4 regions of the Streptomyces sp. NPDC050997 genome follow, and region 3 is predicted to be linked to each of the others. Evidence: riboswitches for the same ligand, from Rfam matches in the RefSeq annotation. Region 3 holds a riboswitch; each other region holds the start of a gene.
The links. Region 3 has a riboswitch for S-adenosylmethionine ahead of AB0H86_RS08985 (putative leader peptide). Riboswitches for the same ligand answer to the same signal wherever they lie in the genome.

Region 1 (2,194 bases), on a different contig from region 3:
TGCACGTCGTGCACCTCGACGGCGGCGGCGTCGCTCAGAAGCGTCTCGGTGGTCATACGGCGGCCTCCCGGCGGATGCGGGCCCGCAGGTCGGTGAGACCGGTCCGCAGCTTCTGCGACGGCGTCGGCGGCAGGGTGCGGGTGGCACCCCGGGCGTAGTACCGCTCGACGTAGAACTGGATGACGGACACGACGCTGGTGAGGAGCAGGTACCAGACGGTGACGACCAGCAGCAGCGGCACGATGTCGCCGGGGTAGGTGGCGCCCATGGTCTGCGCGCTGCCGAACAGGTCGAGCAGGGACACGTAGAAGACCAGCGAGGTGCTCTTGATGAGGCCGATCAGCTGGTTGACGTAGTTCGGGGTGATGGAGCGCAGCGCCTGCGGAAAGACGATCTTCCGGAACTGGTAGCCCTTCGGCAGGCCGAGCGCGGAGGCCGCCTCGTGCTGGCCCTGGTCGACGGAGAGGATGCCGCCGCGGACCACCTCGGCCGCGTACGCCGCCTCGTTGAGGCTGAGCCCGATGACGGCGACGACCATGTCGGTGGCGAGCCGGGACTCGTCGAAGGTGAAGAAGGCCGGTCCGAAGGGGACGCCCACGCTGAGCGTCTGGTACAGGGCGCTGAAGTTGTAGAGGAACAGCAGCACCACGATCAGCGGGATCGACCGCAGCGCCCAGACGTAGGTCCAGCTGACCGCTCGGAGCACCGGGCTGCGCGACAGCCGGGCGAGGGCCAGCAGGATGCCGCCGAGGAGACCCAACACCGCGCTGTAGGCGGCGACTTCGAGGGTGATGAACAGCCCGTCGAGGATGGTCGGCCGCAGGAACCAGTAGCCGAAACGGTCCCACTGGTAGAACGGGTTGGACACCAGGCCGTGGACGAACTGGGCCGCCAGGACCAGCACGACCGCGGTGGCGATCCAGCGGCCCGGGCGGCGCAGCGGCAGAACTCGCTGTGCCGTGAGGCGGGGTGACGGGGTGTCGGTGGGTGGCGGTGCCTCGGCGAGGGACACGGCGGCGCCTGGGGGTTCACTCATGGAGGGCTCCGGCGGAGTCGGGACCCCTCGGACGCGGCGAACACGGCGTGCGCCGACGGCCGCTCTGCGACGGGGACGCTACACACGGGAATGCACGGAACCGGGGGCTGGGCGGACATCGGCAACACCGCGCGGGCGGTGTTCGTCAGGAACGCTGGGGCTGGGGGAAGGAGTTCAGCCCCGACAGCGGGCACGGCCCGGTGCGGTACACAGTGCGCTGTTCACGCGCAGCAGATCAACGGTTCGGTCGGCGACGAGGAGGGTCGTGTACGACAGTACGCAGCCCTGAGGGCGGCGCGTGACCGTCCTGGGAGCTGCGTACATGGCGTCACCGTCACTCTTCCGGCCCTGTGGGCCTCGCACTTACCGAAACTTCGGTCCGGTCGTCACCTGGGGCACCCCACCGCGTGCGAGGGTTGCCGGTCAGCAAGCCAGGGCTTGTCGCTGACGCTCATGACCTTCTGGCCGCAAGTTAAGACAAACGCCGGAACGCATGTCAACGCCGGTCCGCCCATTGAAACGGGTCACACGCCCCGCGCCGCGTGAGCGGCCCAGTCGAGGATCTGCACGGCCGCTCCGGCGGCCTCCAGGCCCCGGCAGTGGGCGTGGTGCCGGCGGGCGATGCCGTCGAGGTCCAGGTGCGCGCCGAAGGCCGGGTGGGCGGCCAGGCGGCGGGCGTAGGCCCACAGGGCGTGGTGTCCGGCGACGCGGTGCACCGCGGCGGCGTCGAGGTGGTTGCGGTGCACGGTGTCCAGCTGCACCAGAGTGACCCACAACTCGACGTCGGCGAAGGTGAGATGGTCGCTGATCAGGTAGTCCTGGAAGGCCAGCCGGCGCTCCAGCACGCCGAGCGCGGCCAGCAGGGTGTCGAGGGCGGTCGCCCGCTCCGCCGCGTCGGCTCCGGCCCGGCCCGCGCGCTGCGCGGCCTCGTTGATGTCCCGGGCGCACATCCTCTCGACGGCCTCGATCTCGCTCTCCGTCCCGCACGGGTACAGCGCGGGCCGCCCGGCGCCGAAGTGCCGGGCCAGGTCGCGCGTGATGTCCGGGGCGTGGGTGCTCACGATCCGCCCGGACCAGTCGTCGCTGAGCACCGGCCCGACGGCCGGGCCGGTGTACCGGTGCGCGCTCGCGTCGTACAGCGGACGCAGCGCGGAGTGA
Region 2 (2,194 bases), on a different contig from region 3:
CGCTCAAACGTACGGATGACGTTCGCCACGGACCCGCGTCACACGACATACACCGGCGTACACCCGCATCAGGCGACCTTCCGTGCCGCGTACTCCGCGATCTCCGCCATCGGCGGACGCTCCTCCGTGTCCACCGAGTAGGTGCGTGGCTCGAAGCCGTTCCCGCTCCGTTCGAACTGGGTGAGGGCGGGCCGGATGAGGTGGCCGCGGGCCAGCCGGAGCTGGGCCGTGCGGTAGATCGCGGCGGACATCCGGCCCAGCGCCTGTCCGTCCTGGTGACGGTGCAGGCGCACGCCGACGTCGACCTGGGCGAGGGCGTCGAGGCCCACCAGGTGCAGGGCGTCGACCAGCATCCCCAGCTCGACGCCGTACCCGACGGGGAACGGCAGCTGTTCGAGGAGGGAGCGCCGGGCCGCGTACTCGCCGCCCAGCGGCTGTACGAATCCGGCCAGCTGCGGCCAGTGCATGTTCAGCAGCGGGCGGGCCATCAGTTCGGTGACCCGGCCACCCTGGCCGGCCGCGCCGCCCAGCGGACGGTCGTACATGCCCTTGACCAGGTCGACCCCGGGGTCGGTGAGCAGCGGGCCCACGATCCCGGAGACGAAGTCGGAGGAGAACTCCTTCAGGTCCGCGTCGATGAAGCACACGATGTCGCCGCCGGTGACCAGGAGCGAGCGCCACAGCACCTCGCCCTTGCCGGGGACGGTCGGGACGCGGGGCAGTATGTCGTCGCGGTGGACGACCCTCGCCCCGGCCGCGGCGGCCACCTCGGACGTGCGGTCGGTCGATCCCGAGTCCACGACGACGATCTCGTCGACGAGCGGGACCTGCCGCATGAGGTCATGACGGATCACGGCGACGATGTCACCGACCGTCTCCTCCTCGTTCAGTGCCGGCAGCACCACGCTCACCGACTGGCCCGTGGCGCGTTTCGCTGCCATGATCTTGTGGAGCGGGCGATCGGTCTTCGACCAGGAGCGGGTGCTCAGCCAGCGCTCGACTTCGTTCAGCACAGTGCGCGGCTCCTCTGCGTTCTCTCGGCGAGCTGCGATCCATAATCCCGTACGGGACAAGGGATCCGTCTCGCGGTTCGGACGGCTGTCTCAACTGTCCTGGCCTTCGGTTACAGTCTTGGACAAGGCTGATGACCATCGCATGTCGCGGGTCGTCGACTCGTTTCACCGATCAACAACTTCATACCGCTCATCCAGAGGGGCAGAGGGATACGGCCCGTTGAAGCCCCGGCAACCCTCCAGTCGGTTCTCGTCACCAGCGAGGCTCCCGACTAGGGAAGGTGCCAAATCCGTCTCACGGCGAAGTGCGTCGTGGGGAAGATGAGGAGAAAGGGCCTCGCCTCCATGGCTGTGCAGACTGCTGCAAGCACCACGAACACCGTAGACCTCGGCCCCGCCGCCGCGCTGAGCTGCCGCGAATGCGGTCACCGCGTGCCCCTCGGCCCGGTCTTCGCGTGCGAGGAGTGTTTCGGCCCGCTCGAGATCGCTTACGACTTCTCCGCCTACGACGCCGAGGAGCTCCGCAAGCAGATCGAGGCGGGACCCGCGAACATCTGGCGTTACGCCCCGCTGCTGCCCGTCCCGGCGGACGTGGCGGACAAGCCCAACATCAACCCCGGCTGGACCAAGCTCGTCAAGGCCGACAATCTGGCCCGTGAGCTGGGCGTCGACGCCGGCAAGCTCTTCGTCAAGGACGACTCCGGCAACCCGACACACTCCTTCAAGGACCGGGTCGTCGCCCAGGCCATCGAGGCCGCCCGCGTCTTCGGCTTCACCACCCTCTCCTGCTCCTCCACCGGCAACCTCGCCGGTGCGGTGGGCGCCGCCGCGGCCCGGGCCGGCTTCCGTTCCTGCGTGTTCATCCCGCACGACCTGGAGCAGGGCAAGGTCGTCATGGCCGCGGTCTACGGCGGTGAGCTCGTCGGCATCGAGGGCAACTACGACGACGTGAATCGTTTCTGCTCCGAGCTGATCGGCGACCCTGCCGGCGAGGGCTGGGGCTTCGTCAACGTCAACCTGCGGCCGTACTACGCCGAGGGCTCCAAGACGCTGGCGTACGAGATCTGCGAGCAGCTCGGCTGGCAGCTCCCGGACCAGCTGGTCGTACCGATCGCCTCCGGCTCGCAGCTCACGAAGATCGACAAGGGTCTGCAGGAGCTGATCAAGCTCGGGCTCGTCGA
Region 3 (2,194 bases):
AGGCGGGCGTGCCGGTGAAGGCGGTGCGCAGTGGGGTGTCCGGGTGCCGGGGACGGACGATGTCGTGTCCGCCGCGCTTGGCCACCTCGATCACGGCGTCGCCCCAGACCGCGTTGACTCCACCGCGCTCCGGGAACACCCCGAAGCGGTGCTCGCCGTGGACGGGGGCGCCGTCGACGACCAGTTCCTCGCCGTCGTCGAGGACCACGACGACCCCGTCGGCGCCGGTCGACCAGGCGCCCGGAGCGTCCGGGAAGCGCTGCGGCTCGTCGCCGAGCCAGTGCAGGCCGGTGATGGCGAGGAACCCGTGGGGGTCGGCGAGTCGTGCCTCCTGAGCGGTGTGCCACTCCTGCCAGTCGCGGGTGAACGCGTGCAGGTCTGCGGTGGTGTCCTGGACGGTCATGCGTGCTCCTTCGCTTCCAACGGCTCGGATGCGGCCGTGGCGTAACGGCCGCCGGGGATCGTCGCGAGCATCTCGCGGGTGTACGCGTGGCGGGGTCGGGAGAAGAGCTTCTCGGCGGTCCGCACAATCAACTGCTGTGTCTGGTCGACCAGTTGCTTGCGCTTGGTTGCGTCGGTGGTCGCCGCCTGCTGGGCCAGCGGCGAGTCCAGCGGGCCGGCCGGCAGACGGTAGAAGTTGGCCGGCTTCGTGGAGAACGAGCTGCGCAGGATGTCCGGGTCGGCGCGGGTCACGTTGCCCCACGCGGCATCGACGTGCGTGTCGGCGCGCACGGGTGCGTGCGGACAATGGAGACGCGTGGATGGTGTTGCTCCCGAGGAAGAGCGACACGGTTCACGAGGGGGAGACGTGAAAAGAAAGAATTCTGCCGCGGACGTCAAAACCGGCGGTGAACGTCCTCAGACAGCCGACGGGACGCAGTCAGCCATGACACAGGCAGCTGCTGGTGCGCCGCAGGTCGATGTGGCGTCGGCGGGAGAATCGGGAGAGAGCCGCCGCGATGGAGGGAGTCGAGACGCTGCTGTGCCGCACGCTCATTCCTCCGTGTCCCAGGCCCCTGCCACGGGGCCACGCGCTTGCCAGGTCGGCGACCCGGCCGGGCTTTCACCTGGAGCACCCCACCGCGTCGGAGGGTTGCCGGTCAGCGAGCCAGGGCTTGACGCTGACACTCAATGCCATTTGAAACTTTAGCTATCGCCGCCGTAATCCGTCAACGGTGGGAGGTGAGAGGTGAGTCGGACAATACGCGGCGGCGAATCGCAGGTGCCGGACGATGCCGCGGATTTCCCGGTGCCACGCCGATTGAGGCGGCAGGGGACTGTCAGTGGCCGGTGGCAGGATCACCGGCATGGTCTTTTTACGTACGACTCCGCCGCGGCCTGTAGATGTGACCGCGGTCGTTCCTGAGCTGGCTTCGTTGGCGCGTCCTGCGATTCGGCTGCATCCCCGCCCGGGGTCGCCTTCGGTCAGGGAGAGCTCGGTCGGGGGGCCGTTGCTGTGGCCGGCCGAGGAGCCGTGGCCGCACTGTGAAAGCTCGCACCGGCACTTTGACAGTTGGTTCCGCCAGTCGCCGGCCATAGTGCGCCTTGAGAGACGCATGCGGGCCCGGTGGCACCCTGATTCCGGTGCTTTCGAGCCAACGCCCGAGGAGGAGGCTCTCAAGGAACGGAGCGCCGCGAGACTCGCGGAGCGACTCGCTGTCAGCCCTCCGCCCGCGGAGTGCCCCGTCCCCATGTTGCCCGTGGCCCAGCTGTATCTGCGCGACATATCCCTGTTGCGGCCGCCCGGCCAGGCCGATCTGCTCCAGATTCTCTGGTGCCCCTACGACCACCATCCGGACAACAAGCCGTCGACCGCGCTGTTCTGGCGGTCCGCCGCCGCGGTCGTCGACATCCTCGCCACACCGCCGGAACCGTACGAGGCGAACTATCCGGGCTATGTGCCCGAGCCGTGCGTGCTGGCACCAGAAGCGATCACCGAGTACCCCGACAGCCTCGATCTGAGCCCGGAGATGCGCCTGATGGTGGAGGACCGGAGCAGATGGCAGGCAGCCGGCGTGGGCGTGGACAGCGCCTACGCGGACCATCCGCGGGACTTCTATGACTGTGAGCTGGCTGACGCCCCCGGCTGGAAGGTCGGCGGCTGGCCCCCGTGGGGCCGCACCGACCCGTACCGCCGATACTGCACTGTCTGCGATGTGCAGATGGTCCCGCTGCTGACCATCGCTTCCTTCGA
Region 4 (2,194 bases), on a different contig from region 3:
ATCACCTTCTGCTTCGCGGCCAGGTTCCACCCCTCGATGCGGTTCGTCGGCGGGGTCCGGCGGGATCTGGGGATTCCGACGTCGTTCAACCTGCTCGGTCCGCTGACCAACCCCGCCCGGGTCACCGCCTCGGCGATCGGCTGCTTCGACACCCGGATGGCGGGGCTCATCGCCGGCGTGCTGGCCGAGCGCGGCTCGTCCGCGCTGGTGTTCCGCGGCGACGACGGTCTCGACGAGCTGACCACCACGGCCACCTCCCGGGTGTGGATCGTGCGCGACGGCAAGGTCACCGAGGAGTCCTTCGACCCGCGGCACGTCGGCCTCGAACTGGTGCCGGTGCAAGCGCTGAGAGGCGCCGACCCCTCCTACAACGCCGAGGTCGCCCGCCGCCTCCTGGACGGTGAGCACGGGCCCGTACGGGACGCGGTCGTGCTGAACTCGGCGGCGGCGCTGGTGGCGCTGGAGCCGACCGGGGCGCCGCTGACGGAGCAGATCCGGGCCGGGATGGAAAAGGCGGCGCACTCCATCGACTCCGGCGCGGCCAAGCGGACGCTGGAGCGCTGGGCGGCGGCCAGCAACGCGTGACGACGACGTGGCGACATCCCGCGATCCGGACACGGGTTGCGGGACCACGATCACGTCACGTACGTTTTTGACCAGGTCATGAGTGACAGTCATGAGGCCCCGGCCGACTGTCCGGCAACCCTCCGTCCGTGGCGGGGTGCCCCGGGTGAAGACCAGGCCGTAGGCAGCGAGGTCTGCGGCAAGCGCGGACCCTCGCACTCTTCTGAGTGAGCACCAGGGGTCCTGGTCGTCGAGGAGACTTCCGTGAGCCGGCGAATGCGATAGGGCCGCAGAGCCCCGCCTCCGCACCCCCTTTTCTCACCTTCACCCACGCTTGAGCCGTACCCGCTCGCGTGGTGATCTCAGCTGCGTCTCACGGGAGTTCGCCATGTCTGTCCCCACCGCTGTCGCCGCCCAGTCCGTTTGTTCCCCGCTGCCCGTTCTGGGGCAGGATGTCACCGTCCCGCTCGTCACCGGTGGCGAGGTCACCTACGCGGCACTCGACTACGCGGCCAGCGCGCCCGCCCTGCAGCGCGTCTGGGACGACGTGGCGGCGTACGCGCCCTACTACGGCAGCGTGCACCGCGGCGCCGGCTACCTGTCCCAGCTCTCCACGGACCTCTTCGAGAACGCCCGCCGGACCGTCGCCGAGTTCCTGGACTGCCGCGCCGACGACCAGCTGATCTTCACCCGGTCCACCACGGACTCGCTCAACCTCCTCGCCGCCGCGCTTCCGGCCGACTGCCAGGTCTTCGTCTTCGAGACCGAGCACCACGCCTCGCTGCTGCCCTGGCAGGACGCCCGGGTCAGCTACCTCGACGCCCCGCGCACCCCCGAGCAGGCGGTGGCCACCCTGGAGCGGGCCCTCGCCGAGCGAGACCCGCACGGCCCGGCCCTGGTGTGCGTGACAGGCGCCTCGAACGTCACCGGAGAGCTGTGGCCGGTACGGGAGCTGGCGGCCGCCGCCCACGCCCACGGCGCCCGGATCGTCCTGGACGCCGCCCAGCTGGCCCCGCACCACCCGGTCTCGGTGCGGGATCTCGACGTCGACTGGATCGCCTTCTCCGGGCACAAGCTGTACGCCCCCTTCGGCTCGGGTGTCCTGGCCGGACGGGCCGACTGGCTGATCGCGGCCGACCCCTACCTCGCGGGCGGCGGCGCCAGCCGCAAGGTCACGCGACGCGAGGACGGGGGAGTGGACGTGGAGTGGCACAAGAGCGCCGCCCGGCACGAGGCCGGTTCGCCCAACGTCATCGGCGCCTACTCCATCGCCGCCGCCTGCAAGGCGCTGACGGAGGCCGGCTTCGACACCCTGGTCGCGCGTGAGCGGCACCTGATCGAGAAGGTCCGCACCGGCCTCGCCGAGGTGCCCGAGGTCCGGGTCCTGTCCCTGTTCGGGGACGACGCCCCCCGGGTCGGCGTGATCTCCTTCGTCGTCGACGGCTGGAACAGCTCCCACTTCGCCGCCGCGCTCTCCGCCGAGTACGGCATCGGCGTCCGCGACGGCCTCTTCTGCGCCCACCCGCTGGTCCGCACCCTGCTCGGCAGCGACCCCCAGACCCAGGGCGAGTGCGGCGCCCCCGAGGCCGCGCCCGGCGAGAAGTCGTTGAACGCCATCCGCGTGAGCTTC

Region 1: linked by a shared signal. The riboswitch ahead of AB0H86_RS17850 (amino acid ABC transporter permease) and the one ahead of AB0H86_RS08985 (putative leader peptide) in region 3 are both predicted to bind S-adenosylmethionine.
Region 2: linked by a shared signal. The riboswitch ahead of thrC (threonine synthase) and the one ahead of AB0H86_RS08985 (putative leader peptide) in region 3 are both predicted to bind S-adenosylmethionine.
Region 4: linked by a shared signal. The riboswitch ahead of AB0H86_RS24075 (aminotransferase class V-fold PLP-dependent enzyme) and the one ahead of AB0H86_RS08985 (putative leader peptide) in region 3 are both predicted to bind S-adenosylmethionine.

The regions. Positions count from the first base shown of each region.
Region 1 is NZ_JBFAGK010000007.1:73,540-75,733, reverse strand. Features, by position in the region: gene AB0H86_RS17855 (amino acid ABC transporter ATP-binding protein) at 1-56, opposite strand, end outside; gene AB0H86_RS17850 (amino acid ABC transporter permease) at 53-1,036, opposite strand; SAM riboswitch class IV at 1,391-1,495, opposite strand; gene AB0H86_RS17845 (glutathione S-transferase C-terminal domain-containing protein) at 1,561-2,194, opposite strand, start outside.
Region 2 is NZ_JBFAGK010000020.1:143,982-146,175, forward strand. Features, by position in the region: gene AB0H86_RS34545 (glucosyl-3-phosphoglycerate synthase) at 69-1,013, opposite strand; SAM riboswitch class I at 1,201-1,341, shown strand; gene thrC (threonine synthase) at 1,359-2,194, shown strand, end outside.
Region 3 is NZ_JBFAGK010000003.1:511,186-513,379, reverse strand. Features, by position in the region: gene AB0H86_RS08995 (DUF1684 domain-containing protein) at 1-403, opposite strand, end outside; gene AB0H86_RS08990 (hypothetical protein) at 400-732, opposite strand; gene AB0H86_RS08985 (putative leader peptide) at 881-997, opposite strand; SAM riboswitch class IV at 1,027-1,136, opposite strand; gene AB0H86_RS08980 (hypothetical protein) at 1,308-2,194, shown strand, end outside.
Region 4 is NZ_JBFAGK010000010.1:270,083-272,276, reverse strand. Features, by position in the region: gene trpD (anthranilate phosphoribosyltransferase) at 1-585, shown strand, start outside; SAM riboswitch class IV at 660-776, shown strand; gene AB0H86_RS24075 (aminotransferase class V-fold PLP-dependent enzyme) at 953-2,194, shown strand, end outside.